One region of the Mycobacterium sp. NGS54 genome, then DNA from elsewhere that is predicted to be linked to it. Evidence: riboswitches for the same ligand, from Rfam matches in the RefSeq annotation. Region 1 holds a riboswitch; the other holds the start of a gene.
The links. A riboswitch is a leader RNA that binds a small molecule or an ion and turns the genes downstream of it on or off. The one in region 1 is predicted to bind magnesium.
Positions count from the first base shown of each region.

Region 2: linked by a shared signal. The riboswitch ahead of AC5Y5E_RS24670 (PPE family protein) and the one ahead of AC5Y5E_RS05865 (Rv1535 family protein) in region 1 are both predicted to bind magnesium.

Region 1 is NZ_JCALCS010000002.1:249,829-257,349, forward strand. Features, by position in the region: gene AC5Y5E_RS05855 (hypothetical protein) at 1-271, opposite strand, end outside; gene ileS (isoleucine--tRNA ligase) at 396-3,521, opposite strand; gene AC5Y5E_RS05865 (Rv1535 family protein) at 3,819-4,040, opposite strand; M-box (ykoK) riboswitch at 4,348-4,517, opposite strand; gene AC5Y5E_RS05870 (TetR/AcrR family transcriptional regulator) at 4,611-5,267, opposite strand; gene AC5Y5E_RS05875 (NAD(P)H-dependent flavin oxidoreductase) at 5,264-6,388, opposite strand; gene AC5Y5E_RS05880 (carboxymuconolactone decarboxylase family protein) at 6,428-6,991, opposite strand.
Region 2 is NZ_JCALCS010000008.1:8,257-15,777, forward strand. Features, by position in the region: gene AC5Y5E_RS24665 (PPE family protein, SVP subgroup) at 23-1,300, shown strand; M-box (ykoK) riboswitch at 1,372-1,547, shown strand; gene AC5Y5E_RS24670 (PPE family protein) at 1,961-3,163, shown strand; gene AC5Y5E_RS24675 (PPE family protein) at 4,119-5,390, shown strand; gene AC5Y5E_RS24680 (PPE family protein) at 5,465-6,871, shown strand; gene AC5Y5E_RS24685 (DUF732 domain-containing protein) at 6,898-7,221, shown strand; gene AC5Y5E_RS24690 (MgtC/SapB family protein) at 7,362-7,521, shown strand, end outside.

The DNA.
Region 1 (7,521 bases):
TCGTCGAGTCGATGAGCATCATGCCGAGCCCGCCGACCACTCCGAGCCCGGCGATCACCGCCGCGGCCACCAGGACGGTCGTTGCCCGCGAGCGCGGCTGCTCGGTCACGGTCGTGGCGGGAAAGTCCTCAAATTTTGCGGGCTCCGAGAGGGATCCGTCCTCGACCGCCGGGTCACCCAGCGGGCTCGACGCCCACGCCTCGGCGACCGTCAGGTCCTCGTGCGGGATCGCGGCGAAAGTAGTGGACTGGAAGTCTTCGATGGTGCTCATGGTGTTCCTTAACTGTGGTCGCGGCCCCCGTTGGACCGCCGTCACAGGTAGGAGCAGCGAGCCCCGTCACCTCGGACACTTTTTTGAAAGTTCTTTTTCGGAACCTCCGGCCGACCGGTCGCGGTCAGGCCTTACTGATGGCCACGCGCACGCCGTCGCCGATCTCCGAGCCGTCGGCGGGCTCACCGAACTCGAAGCTGGTGGCCAGGATCTCCCCCGCAATCAGGTCGCGGTGCGCCCGCGCCCAGTCGGCGCGCTCGCCGGGCACCGACATCACCACACTGATGCGGTCGGACACGTCCAGCCCCGTCGACTTGCGCAGCTCCTGCAGCTCGCGGATCCGGTCCTTCGCCCAGCCCTCGGCCTCCAGCTCCGGGGTCACGGTGCCGTCCAGCACGACCAGACCGGAGCCGTCGGGCAGCGCCGCCGTGTAATCCGGGTCGGCGGCCACCAGCCGGGAGCTGTACTCGTCGGGCTGCAGCACCGCCGGACCCGCCGTCAGGGTGCCATCGGGGTTGACGACGCCCTCGCCGGCCTTGACCGCCTTGATGGCGGCCTGCACGTCCTTGCCGAGCCGCGGCCCGGCGACCCGCGCGTTGACCGTCAGCTCGAACCGGCCGTACGTGTCGATCGCGTCGGTCAGTTCGACGCGCTTGACGTTGAGCTCGTCGGCGATCAGGTCCACAAACGGCTCGAGCCGCTGCGGGTTCTCCACGGCCACGGTCAGTTTCGGCAACGGCAGGCGCACCCGCAGCTTCTTGGCCTTGCGCAGCGACGACGCCGCCGAGCAGACTTCGCGGACCTGATCCATCGCGGCGACCAGGCCGGGATCCGCGGGCACCGCGTCCGCGTCGGGCCAATCGGTCAGGTGCACCGAACGCCCGAAGGTCAGGCCTCGCCAGATGATCTCGGTGACCGACGGGAGCAGCGGCGCGGCCAGGCGAGCGCTCACCTCCAGCACCGTGTGCAACGTGTCGATGGCGTCGGCGTCTTCCTCCCAGAACCGCGAACGCGACCGTCGCACATACCAATTCGTCAGCGCCTCGGTGAACTGGCGCAGCTGCTCGCAGGCCCCCGAGATGTCGCAGACGTCCATCGACCCGGTGAGGTCGTCGCGTAGCTCCGCCAGCTTGGCCAGGATGTAGCGGTCCAGCACGTTGGCCGAATTAGTCCGCCAATTACCGACTTTCGGCGCGTAGAGGGCCAGGAAGCTGTAGGCGTTCCACAACGGCAGCAGCACCTGGCGCACGCCTTCGCGGATGCCCTGCTCGGTGACGATCAAATTGCCCCCGCGCAGGATCGGCGAGGCCATCAGGAACCACCGCATCGCATCCGAGCCGTCACGGTCGAACACCTCGGAAACGTCGGGGTAGTTGCGCAGCGACTTGCTCATCTTCTGGCCGTCGGAACCCAGCACAATCCCGTGCGCCACACAGGTTTTGAACGCGGGACGGTCGAACAGCGCGGTGGCCAGCACGTGCAGGGTGTAAAACCAGCCGCGCGTCTGCCCGATGTATTCGACGATGAAGTCGCCCGGATAGTGGCCGTCAAACCAGTCGCGGTTTTCGAATGGGTAGTGCACCTGCGCGTAGGGCATCGAGCCCGAGTCGAACCACACGTCGAGCACGTCGGGGATGCGCCGCATCTTGCTGCGACCCGTGGGGTCGTCGGGGTTGGGCCGGGTCAGCTCGTCGATATAGGGCCGGTGCAGGTTGGTGGGCCGCACCCCGAAGTCGCGTTCCAGCTCGTCGAGGCTGCCGTAGACGTCGATGCGGGGGTAGGCCGGGTCGTCGGACTTCCACACCGGAATCGGGCTGCCCCAGTACCGATTTCGGGAGATCGACCAGTCGCGCGCGCCCTGCAGCCACTTGCCGAACTGGCCGTCCTTGACGTGTTCGGGGTACCAGGTGATCTGCTGGTTGAGCTCCACCATGCGGTCCCGGAATTCGGTGACCGCGACGAACCACGACGACACCGCCCGATAGATCAGCGGGTTGCGGCAGCGCCAGCAGTGTGGGTAGGGGTGTTCGTAGGTCTCGTGGCGGACCAACACCGCGCCGTTGGCCGCCACCGGACCGCTGCCGTTCTTCAGGTCGCGGATGATGTTCGGATTGGCGTCAAAGACGCGCTGCCCCCGGTAATCCGGGACCGTGGAGTCGAAGCGGCCCTTGGAATCCACCGGAGTGGCCGGGGCAATGCCGGCCGCGTCGCAGACCGCCATGTCGTCCTCACCGTAGGCGGGCGCCATGTGGACGATCCCGGTGCCGTCCTCGGTGGTCACAAAGTCACCACGAAGCACCTGGAACGCCCTGTCGGTGTCCATGAAGTAGGGGAACGGCGGAACATACCGCAGACCCAGCAGGTCCGCGCCCCGATACGTGCCCAGCACCTCGGGCTCTTCTCCCAGTTCGCGCGCGTAGCCGGCCAGCCGCGCCTCGGCCAGCACGAAACGGCGCTCCCCCACCCGCACCTGCACGTACGTCACGTCCGGGTTGACGGCCACCGCCAGGTTCGACGGCAGGGTCCACGGCGTCGTCGTCCACACCAGCAGGTAGGCCCCGTCCAGCTCGCCACCCGTGACCTTGAACCCCACCGTCAGAGCCGGGTCCTGGCGGCTCTGGTAGACGTCGTCGTCCATCCGCAATTCGTGATTGGACAACGGGGTTTCGTCGCGCCAGCAGTACGGCAGCACCCGATACCCCTCGTACGCCAGGCCTTTGTCCCACAGCTGTTTGAACGCCCAGATCACCGACTCCATGTAGCTGAGATCCAGCGTCTTGTAGTCGTTGTCGAAGTCGACCCAGCGGGCCTGGCGCGTCACGTACGCCCGCCACTCGTCGGTGTAGCGCAGCACCGATTCGCGGCAGGCGTCGTTGAACGCGGCGATCCCCATGTCGTCGATCTGGGACTTGTCGTTGATGCCGAGCTGGCGTTCGACCTCGAGTTCGGCGGGCAGCCCGTGGGTGTCCCAGCCGAACCGGCGCTCCACCTTGTAGCCGCGCATGGTGCGATACCGCGGCACGATGTCTTTGACGTAGCCGGTGAGTAGGTGACCGTAGTGGGGCAGCCCATTGGCGAACGGCGGCCCGTCGTAGAACACGTACTCCGGGGCGCCGTCGCGGCGAGCGATGCTGGCCCGGAAGGTGTCGTCGCGGGCCCAGTAGTCGAGAACCTCGACTTCGAGCGCCGGGAAATCGGGCGCCCCGCCGGCCGGCTTCGGGTACGCCTTGACGTCCGCGTTCTCGGTCACGATGTGTGTCGTCTCCTGTGGCCTCGATACTCAGGCCGGGGACGACGACGCGCAAGGTGCGCGAGCGCCGCGGTACCACCCCGCTTGCCGCGCTCGCGCGCGACCGCTCGACGAGGGCTGTGACGGGCCTACCCGTTCGGTTCTACTGAGCCTGCCGGCCGTTCTTCCGAAGGCTCCCCGGTGATCGCCGGATCGATGCCATTGGCTCGATTCTACTCAAACCCCGCACTCCAAGGGGCTACCTGGCCTCAGGACAGACCTGCGGCCGGGTAGCCCCTTGGAGCGAATAGAGCACCATTAGGCCCGGACTTCCAGCACACCCACCCGCCACAGCGCCGCGTACACGTGACGCACGCCGATGGCCAGGAAGTGGGCGGCACCATCCACCAGCGGGTCAGTGATGACGATGGTCGTGCCCTTCTTGGGCGCGGGGGTGGGCGCGGGGGCCGGGGTCGTGTCGCGCACCACGGTCAGCTTGGGTGCGACGGTTACCACTTCGTCGTGCAGAACTGCGGTCATGATCGTCTCCTCGGAATCCAAACGAGCGGATGGAATCAAAACAAGAGCTTTGATTGGACTGACGTGTCCCATCCCGTTGGGGTTCCGATCCGAGAACGCTTGGCCGGTAAGCCTATTAGCGTTGCGGCGACTCAGCCGAGAACGTCGCGCCGGAAGTCGGATCGGGACGGAACACAGCCCGGACTTCGACCCGGACTATCGCTGGAACTCATGCGTCCCTCACCTCCTCGACGGTCACGACGCGCGTGCGGTTTGCCCGCGCGATCCACGCGCACCGAAAGGAGTACAGAAGCCGGCGAACGCCGGATCCGCACCCCTCTCGTCAGAGCTTTGGCACTACACGACGTGTCCGATTCCTCGGAAGCCACCTGGGCTCAACCCTTAAGCCGGGAGGAGCTGTCCTGACCCGGGGCGTCTTTGGACGTTCGGGGTCAGTGGCCTGTATTCGTGTAGACGCCTCACCTAACGAGGTGCATACGCGACCGATCATGCACGACCGCCACGACACGGTCAATGTGATCTGGTCGTGTCGCCGAATCTTTATGCGGTCATTACGGGAACACACAGGCGTTAACAAGCTGCGGGCGCGCTGGACCCCGCCCCCCGCGGGCGCAGCCCGTCCAGCACTAGCGCCACCACGAAATCAGCCACCTGAGCTGCGGTGACGTCGTCGTCGGTGCTCAGCCGCCGTTGCGCCAGCTGGCCGACCAGCGCCGCCAGCGTGTACGCCACCATGCGCGGCGGGGCGCTCACCACCTCACCGCGCTCCTGGGCGGCCACGATGAAGCTTTCGATGTCGTCGATGAACCGCTCGTAGATCCCGCCGAGATGTTTTTCGAATCGCTCGCCCAGCGCGCACGGGTCGCGCAGCAGCAGCTTGACCGTCGCCCTGTCGGACTCGAAGAACTCCAGCGTCGCCCGCACCGCGACCCGAAGCGACTCCTCTTGCCCGACGCTGCGGGCCGGAACCCCCAGCGCCGCAACGACATGGGTGCGCAGTGCGCTCTCCTCGGCCGCCATCAACGCGTGGAACAACTCGTCCTTGGAATCGAAGTACCAATAGACCGAGCCGTAGGCCAGGCCGGCCCGCTTGGCGATGTCGGCGATCGTCGTCGCATGAAAACCCTTGCGCGCGAACACTTCCTTGGCGGCCGACATGATCTGCTCGCGCCGCTGTGACTTGTCTTCGTCGCTGACCGCGCGGCGCCGGCGGGCCGCGCTTGTCACGTATCGACCAGGCCGTCGAGCCGGCCGATGGTGTCGATGAACTCCTCGACCATGTCGAGCACCACCGAGCGGGCCGGGCGGACCCGGTCGAGCGAACCGACCACCTGGCCGACGAAGTACGTCGCCAGCTCGCGCGCCTTGGACTCCGGATTGGTGGCGGCCTGGTTGATGCGCACCTGCGAGCCGGTGACCAAGGCGGTCTGCAGCGGCATGCCGAGCGGATCGGGGGTGTCGGGCCGCGCCCACTCGTCGGTCCAGGCCGTGCGCAGCATCCGCGCCGGTTTGCCGGTCATCGATCGGGAGCGCACCGTGTCCGAGGAGCTGGCCGCCAGGAACTTCTCCTTGACCACGGGAACCGTCTCGGCCTCCTCGGTGGTCAACCACACCGAGCCGCACCACACCCCCTCGGCGCCCAGCGCCAGGGCGGCGGCGACCTGGCGGCCGCGCGCGATCCCGCCGGCCGCCAGAACGGGCACCGGTGCCACGGCATCCACCACCTCGGGCACCAGCACCATGGTCGCCACCTCGCCGGTGTGGCCGCCCGCCTCGGTGCCCTGCGCGACGATCAGGTCGACGCCCGCGGCCGCATGCCGCCGCGCGTGCTGCGTGGTGCCCGCGAGCGCGGCCACCACGACGTCGCGGTCGTGGGCGCGCTGGACGAGGTCGGCGGGCGGCGACCCGAGGGCGCTGGCGATCAGCCGGATGTCGTGCTCGAAGGCCACGTCGAGCAACGGCTCGTAGCCCTTGGGCGAGATGTTGAGGCCCCCGGACGACGCCCTGGGCGCCTCGGTGGGGGCCGCGACGCCGTAGCGGGACAGGATGTCCTCGACGAACGCGCGGTGCTCCTCGGGCAGCAGCTCGCGCGCCTGTTTGGCGTCGATCCCGCCCTGCTCGGCGCCGACGTACTTGGGGGGCAACAGCAGGTCGACGCCGTATGGCTTGCCGCCGGTCTGCTCCTCGATCCAGGTCAGCTCGTTGTGCAGGCGCTCCGGACTGTGCGCGACGGCGCCGAGGATGCCGAGGCCGCCCGCATTGGTCACCGCGGCGACGACGTCGCGGCAGTGGCTGAAGGCGCAGATCGGAAATTCAACGCCGAGCATCTCGGCGGCCCTGGTTCGCATTGCCCGACGCTAAGAGTTACTGATTGATAAGTCAATCGGTTAAGGGGACCGGCCGTCCGGCGGCCAGCTGGACACGCCCTCTTCCAACGGGACCTGGAGGCTGCGCAGGATCGACGAGACCATTCGCCACGCGCCGATGGCGGTGACGAGCTCTATGAGAACCACTGTGTCGCTTTGTAATTCACGCTCGCACGCGGCCCAGCTCTCGGCGCTTACCGCGCCGTCGCGCACCACGTCGTCGGTGGCCGCCAGCACCGCGCGCTCGGCCGGCCCGAAGCCCTCATATGCCCGCCAATCGCGCACGCCGAGGAGATCGCCGGCGCTCACGCCCAGCCCCGACGCGACCCGCCAGTGCTGCGTCCACTCGTAGTCGCACGCGGTGAGCCAGCCGATCCGCATGATGACCAGCTCACGCAACCGCGGGTCCAGGCTGCCGTGCCAGAGCATGGTGGCGAGCAGGTCGTTGATGCCGCGCGCCAGCGGCGGATGGTTCAGCAGCACCTGGAAGATGCTGAGCTCCGCCATGTAGTCGGGCACCGCGGCCTCGTCGGCGGCGGCCTTGGCCACGTCAAGCGGCAGTCTGGGGACCCGGGCTTGCCCGATAGGTGGGGTCATGGTGTGAGCACTCCGTCCACTGGTGGACACCTCGCGTTCACGGGCAATGGTAGCCAGCAGCCACAGCCGTCGGACCGGGAGAATGACGGACGAAAAGCCCGGAGCCCCAACGCCGCAACGCCGGGCGGCCTGATGAAAACGACGGTTCCGGCTCGAGCGGCGCCGGGGGCGCATGCGCGAATACCGTTGGCGCCCGGAGGGATACCGCGACGACGACGGCGTCGGGCCGGCTCGTCCCGGTCGCGCCGCACGGCCGTCGCCAGCGAATGAATTCAAAGCTGTGGCCGGGCCGTGATCGGCCCGTGATCGGTCCCCCAGACGGCGCCCGCGCCGCTCCCCCGACACCACGGTTCGGCCTCGAACCGGGCACGGCAATCACGGCAAAGTATGAATCTCGACACAATTTAGGCAGGACTTAACTTGCAATCTTAAAGATTTCAGCGATTTTCCTGCGGAGTTTCGCAATAGCCCCTACCATGGCGTGATTCGCATCTTCGATGCAGCGCATCGGTGCGTCC
Region 2 (7,521 bases), on a different contig from region 1:
CCGGTTAAGGGAGGTGTTGGCAATGGATTTCGGAGCACTACCACCAGAAGTCAACTCCGCCCGCATGTATGCCGGGCCGGGCTCGGCGCCCATGATGGCCGCCGCGACGGCCTGGGCCGCGCTCGGTGCGGAGCTCGGTTCGACGGCGGCCTCATACGACGCGGTCATCACGGGGCTGACGAGCGAGGAGTGGATGGGGCCGGCCTCCGCGTCGATGGGCGCCGCCGCGGCGCCCTATGTCCAGTGGATGACCAGCACCGGGGCGCTCGCCCAGCAGGCGTCCGCTCAGGCGGCGGCCGCGGCGGCGGCCTACGAGGCCGCGTTCGCCATGACGGTGCCCCCGGCGGAGGTGGCGGCCAACCGCGCTCTGCTCGCGGCGCTGGTTGCGACCAACTTCCTGGGGCAGAACACCCCGGCGATCGCGGCCACCGAGGCCCAGTACGGCGAAATGTGGGCCCAGGACGCGGCGGCGATGTACGGCTATGCGGGGAGCTCGGCGGCGGCCTCGACGCTGACGCCGTTCGATCAGCCGGTCCAGACCACCAATCCGGCCGGGCCGGCCGCCCAGGCGTCGGCGGTCACGCAGGCCACGGGCACTGCGGCGGGCACCGGCAGCCAGACGGTGGACCAGCTGATGTCCGCGATACCCACTGCGCTGCAAGGGTTCTCGTCACCGCTGTCGACGGTCGCGAACCCCGCCGCGGCCATCCCGGGCCAGGGACTACTCGACGCCATCCTGAACTTCCTGGACGGGGCGGACGGCAACGCGATCGGCACGTTCTTGAACTCCTCGTTCGTCAACGGGTTCGTCTCGGCCGGATACGTGAGCCCCGCCATCATCGAACCGGCCGTCACGGCCGCGATGGCCGACATCAACGCGGTGTCGGTGGCCGCACAACCCGCGGCGACCGCGCTCCCGCCCATGGGCGCGGGCTCCGGGAACGCCCTTTGGACGCCCCTGCCGGGAGCCGCCGGGATGGCGTTGGGATCGGGCGGCCTGGGAGCCGCGGACCTGAGCGGGTTTTCGGCCGGCACCAACCAGGCGGCTTTGGTGGGGCGATTGTCGGTGCCGCAGGCCTGGACGGCCGTCGCCCAAGTGGAGAACCACGCGGGGGCAACGTTCGCCGGCGGCGGCTGGACCAACGCGGTCGGTCCGGGCGCTGGCGCGGTGCCGGCCGGAGCGGCACCGATTCCGGGTATGCCGGGCATGCCCGCCGCCACGGCCGCAGGAGGCTACGGCCACGGCCCGCGCTACGGCTTCCGCGTGACCGTGATGCCGCGCCCACCGGCCGCCGGGTGACGGCCGGACTGTTGCAAACGCGTTGCAGCTGGGTTGACTTATCGACTAGCCGGGTGCCACCATGGCCTCTGCAAGCACCTCGCTAGGTGAGGCGTCTGCACGGATACAGGCCACTGACCTCGAACGTCGAAAGACGCCCAGGGTCAGGACAGCTCCTCCCGGCCTAAGGGTTGAGCCCAAGTGGCTTCCGGCTCAGCTGAATCGGATACGCCGTGTGGTGCCAAAGCTTTGACGAGAGGGGTGCGGTCTCCGGGAGTCCCGGCCCGGGCCCTTCTCCCCGTGTGCATGTCGAAGGCATCCCCGTGTGCCCAGGCCGTGAGGAGGTGAGAGCGAAATGAGTCTCGGCGATAGTCCGTATTCCAGATCGACCATTTCGATTCGATCCGGCCCCGGCCCCTTTCTGACCGTCTGAACGGCTCACGCCGCCAGACCTCGTACCGACGCGTCCGCCTAGCGGATCGCGCCGGTGGATCGCGCTGATACCAGCCACCATTGCCGGCCGGCCCGGATCACCCTCTTTACGTGAGGAGTAGTCCGATGTCGCTTGTCTTCGCACGTCCGGCGGCGCTCGCTGATGCGGCCCGCGACTTTGCCGTAGCCACAACACGTTTCAGCACGCACGCCACGACAATCGCAGCGCGTTAGGGGAGGGGGCCGACGATGACCGCCGCACTCGATTTCGCGACGCTTCCACCGGAAGTGAACTCCGGTCGGATGTACACCGGGGCGGGCTCGGGCCCGATGCTGGCCGCCGCGTCGGCTTGGCATGGGCTCGCGGCCGAATTGCGTTCCACCGCATCGTCTTACGATGCGGTGTTGGCCGCGCTGACCGGTGAGGAATGGTACGGCCCGGCATCGGTGGCGATGGCCGCCGCCGCCGCGCCGTACGCGGCCTGGTTGGGTACGACGGCCGAGCGGGCCGAGCAGACCGCAGTACAGGCCGAGGCCGCCGCGGCGGCATACGAGGCCGCGTTCGCCGAGACGGTGCCCCCGCCGGGCATCGCGGCCAACCGTGCCCAGCTGATGGCGCTGATCGCCACCAACATCCTCGGCCAGAACACGCCGGCGATCGCGGCGACCGAGGCCCAGTACGCCGAAATGTGGGCCCAAGACGCCGCCGCGATGTACGGCTACGCCGCCTCGTCCGCGGTCGCCACCCAGTTGAGCCAGTTCACCGAGCCGCAGCGGACAACCAGCCCCGGAGGGCCGAGCGCGCAGTCGGCGGCGGTGGCCCAAGCCGTCGCCACCCCGGACGGCGCTCAGCAGGGCACGATGTCGCAGCTGATGTCCGCGCTGCCCTCGGCGCTGCAGGGACTGGCGTCGCCCGCGTCGTCGCAGACTTCGGCGGCGGAGATCATGGGGCTCCTCACCGGGTCCGGGTCGGGATCCGCAACGCTGGACAACCTTTGGGCCGAGTGGGGGCCCAACGCCAACATCTGGAACACCGCCTTCTCGTCGGGGTTCTACATGCCCAGCAACACGCTGGCGCCATTCCTGAGCCTGCTGGGCCAGGGGGCCGCCGCCGACGCGGCCGACGCGGCCGGCCAGGCGATCGACGGCGCGATCGGTGAGGTGGTCGCGGGCCCCGCGGTCGGGGGCGTCGGCAATGCCGTCTCAGCCGGGCTCGGGCACGCGCCGATGATCGGAGCGCTATCGGTGCCGCCGAGTTGGACCGCACCCGCGCCATTGGCCGGGCCGCTGGCGTCGTCGCTCGGCGGGACGCCCATGGTGGCGCCCCCGGCCATGGCGGCCGGCATGCCCGGGATGCCGATCGGGGCCACCGGTGTGCAACCCTACGGGCGGGCCATGCCGCAGTACGGCTTCCGCCCCACCTTCGTCGCGCGCCCCCCGGCGGCCGGCTAGGACCGGTCGCCGGCGCCGCCTCACAGGCAGTGCCGGCGCGGATTGAGCTTTCCGCAACCTCGCGATCACACCGCCGGGCAGCGCTGCGGCGCGGTGGCCACAGCGAATCGGCCCCAGCCGCTCACAGCAAACTTCCAGCAGCAAATCAGCGTTCGGCCAGCAACGAATGCGTACGCTAGGTGAAATTTTGGGGAGCACCGGATGACGACAAACTTTCGATTCGGCGACGGCGGCCGCCGAGGCGGCCGTGTCCAGGCGGATACACCTGGGCAAGGGCACGGAGGGGCCGGCGGCAACATTGCGGCGCCGACGGTGCCGTCGGAGCGCCCCGGGGTTGAATGCATTTCATAAGAATTGTGGTGGACGCGCGAGCTAACATGGAAATTTCCCGTTCGCGAGCTCGACGAGCCCTCACACTCACCACATGACGCAAATGTTAATTGCTTAACGCCGTTCAATAAGGACGGCGCGGCGTATTAATTGCACAGATTCGGATGTGTAGAGCAGGCGGACAGCGGCGCTCTGCCGACAGATCGTGTTCACATACAGACAAATTAAGGCCCGTTCCTGGCCGCTTGCTGGATATCGCCTACGAGTAAGCTGGACAAGGCATTCGGCACAGAAATGTCGTAGCTGATGAGCAGCATTCTCACAGGTACAAGGGGCCTCTGACACTCGTCGTTTACCTTACTATTACAACCCGGGAACGCGTCGCGAATACGTTTCGATCACGATGATCGCTACATTAGGGCAGCGGCGCCCAACGCCGGGCGGACCGCCGCCTCTGACACATTTTGAATGGGAGTGTGGAACCCTGTTGTCTTCATACACGTCAAATCAGCGCATGAATTCAACGGCGGATTCCATGGATTTCATTAGAGCTGTCGCGTGGGTGCGGACGGGGCCGAAAGCCGCGCCTACCATGGCGGCCACTCAGGGGAGCGGGAGGAAATAGATGTTGGATTTCGGTGCGCTACCACCGGAGATCAACTCCGGACGGATGTATGTCGGCGCGGGGTCGGGGCCGATGCTGGCAGCCGCGGCGGCCTGGGACGAGCTGGCGACGGAGTTGCAGTCGACCGCTGCCGCTTACGGCTCGACGATCCAGACTCTGGCGGCCGGACCTTGGACCGGGCCGTCGTCCATCGCGATGGCGGCGGCGGCCTCCCCATACGTGGCGTGGATGAGCGCGACGGGCGCCCAGGCCGAAGAGGCGGCCAGCCAGGCCAAGATCGCCGCGGGCGCCTACGAGACGGCGTTCGCGGCCACGGTGCCCCCGCCGGTGATCGCCGCCAACCGGGCCCTGCTTATGACGCTGATCGCCACCAACTTCCTGGGACAGAACACCCCGGCGATCGCGGCCACCGAGGCCCAATATGCCGAGATGTGGGCCCAGGATGCCGCCGCGATGTATGCCTACGCGGCCTCGTCGGCGACCGCGTCGACGCTGACGCCGTTCACCGAGCCGCCGCAGACCACCAACGCTGCGGGCGCGCCGGCGCAGGCGGCCGCGGTCTCCCAAACCAGCGGCGCGAGCGGCCTGAACATCGGTACGCAGCTGTCCCAGCTCACCAGCTCGCTGCCCACCGGGCTGCAAAGCCTGTCGACGGGCGCCTCCGCGCCCGCGTCAACGGGGTTACTGAACTTGCCACCGCTGCCACCGGGGCTCGCCGCCGACCTGACAAACTGGAACACAATTAACTCGGGCCTCACCTCGATTTGGTCGCCGTTCTTCGGGGACAGTTCCCTAGCCGGCGGCCCGTTCCTGTCGTTCGGTCAGACATACGCCTACGCCCAAAACGGGCAAGGTGTCGCCGCCTTCGGCGTCGTCAAACCCATCACCGGGGCATTGGCTCCGCTGACGAGTGGGGCGGTGACAAACCTGAGCTCCGCAAGCCTGAGCGGGGCGCCGGTATCGGGGGCCATGGGCAAGGCGGCCCTGGTTGGAACCATGTCGGTGCCACAGGGCTGGACCGAAGCCGCCCCGGCGATCAGGACACTCGCCTCCGTGCTACCCGCCAACCTGGCAGCCGCCCCGGCCGCATCACTGACGGGGGAGGGCGGCGTCTTCAGCCAGATGGCCCTGTCGAGCCTGGCAGGGCGCGCGGTGGCCGCCGCCGGGACCTCCGCAGGAGCCGGTGCCACGGCGAGTTCGCTCGGCGGTGTCGTCGCCGAGGCTGACCCCGCCGCGGCCACCATCATCGTTATCCCGGCACTCGAGGACTGACCGCGATGACTGCCGCGACCACCGACACCAGCCCAGCACTGGCCACCCAGGCCTCTAGGTAAGGGGTAACAGACATGTTTTATGGAGCGCTTCCACCGGAGATCAACTCGGGCAGGATGTACACGGGTCCAGGATCGGGGTCAATGCGTGCGGCTGCGGCGGCCTGGGAAGGGCTGGCCACCGAATTACAGTCGGCCGCGTCCTCCTACTCATCAGTGATCTCGACTCTGAGCAGCGGGCCCTGGACCGGTCCGTCATCGTCGAGCATGGCCGGCGCAGTCGCCCCGTACCTGACCTGGATGCAGAGCATGGCAGGCCAAGCCGCCGAAGCCGCGAGCCAGGCCACCGCGGCGGCAACTGCCTATGAGACGGCGTTCGCCGCGCACGTGCCGCCAGTGGAGATCGCGGCCAACCGCAGCCAGCTGGCGTCGCTGGTGGCGACCAACATCTTCGGGCAGAACACCGGGGCGATCGCGGCCACCGAGGCGCAATACGGCGAGATGTGGGCCCAAGACGCCACCGCGATGGAAAGCTACGCCGGCTCGTCGGCGGCCGCCACCGACGTGACACCGTTTACCGCGGCCCCACAGATCACCAACGCCGGCGGGACCGCCACCCAAGCGGCCGCGGTGGCCGCCGCCGCAGCCACTCCGGCCGGCGCCGCGCAGTCCCTCGTGTCAGAAGTAGCGAACCCATTGACAGTGGGCAACCCGATACTGGCGGGACTGGCAAACCTCAGCACCTCCTACACCGGTTTTTTCAACAACATCGTGAACACCGTCTTTGGGCCAGGCTCGTCCACGACGCTCTCCCAGTTGTACACAGCCCTAAGGACTCCACTGGGCTATACCACGCAGTACAACTGGATCGGGCTGGCCATCAACCTCCCCGTGTCACAAGTCCTCAAGTTCGCCCCGCACCCTTCGGCCCTTGGCGCAATCCCGAGGGACCTGCTTGGCGGCGGGCTTGGGGCGGCACACTTTGGGCGGGGCACGCTGTTCAACGCGGTATCGGGCAGCATGGGAAATGCCGGCACCCTGGTCGGCAACTTGTCCGTTCCGCCGAGCTGGGCCACGGCCACGCCGGGCATCAGGACGGTAGCTGCCGCGCTGTCGGCCGCCGGGCCGGAAGCCGTGCCGGCGGCCGCGCTGGGCGAGGGCGGGCTGTTCAGTTCGATGTCCGCGGCCGGGATGCTCGGCAGCGCCATGGGCGCCGGGGGTCCCACCGTTGTGGCCCGTGCTGGCGTCCGCGGCCGCGTCAAACCGATCAAGGACCTCAAAGACGCCCATTCGCCGGAAAAACTCAAGCGTCTGGTGGCACAAATCTCGGAGAAACCCGAAAGCGTGCAGCACCACACGGTCGACCAGGAGGGTCTTGACAGCCTGCTCGAGCAGCTGGCGAAGAAGCCCGGCGTCCACGCCGTGCATCTGAAAAAGGGAGGCAAGGCCAAAGTCGTGCCATCGGAAGCGCAATCAGGTTAGAGCGCAAGGTAATTGGGAGATTGGTTATGAAACTGTTGCTAGCGCTGCTCGGCGCATTCGTCACTATTGGCCTCGCGGCCCCGGCTTACGCGGATCCGCCGCCCGCCCCGGAGGGCGACGACGGGGGCTTCCTCGCCGCCCTGCACCAAGTAGGCATCCCTTATTCGGATCCGGGTGCGGCCGTCACGTCGGGCAAGGCCGTGTGCACTTGTCTGAACAACGGCGAATCGGGTCTCGAGCTCGTCCACGACGTCAAGACGCACAACCCTGGGATGGACATGGAGAACGCCTCGAACTTCGCGATGATCGCCGCGAAGTTCTACTGCCCCCAGCAGCTCTCCAAGTCATAGCGGCGGGCGTCCGCCTCTCCAACGGTTTCGCGGATGTGGCCGCAGGCCATCCGGATAGCTTCCGGTCCACCTGCCGTTCACCTGTGCGTGGTTAGCTGCCGCCGACCAGCGCCGGGAGCCGGGGGAAGGAGTGCGGTCCGATGCAGACGTTGAGCGTCGCGGACTTCGCCCTTCGACTTGCCGTCGGGGTGGGCTGTGGCGCCCTGATCGGCCTGGAGCGGCAATGGCGGGCGCGGCGCGCCGGCCTGCGCACCAACGCGCTGGTCGCCGCCGGAGCGACGCTGTTCGTGCTGTACGCGG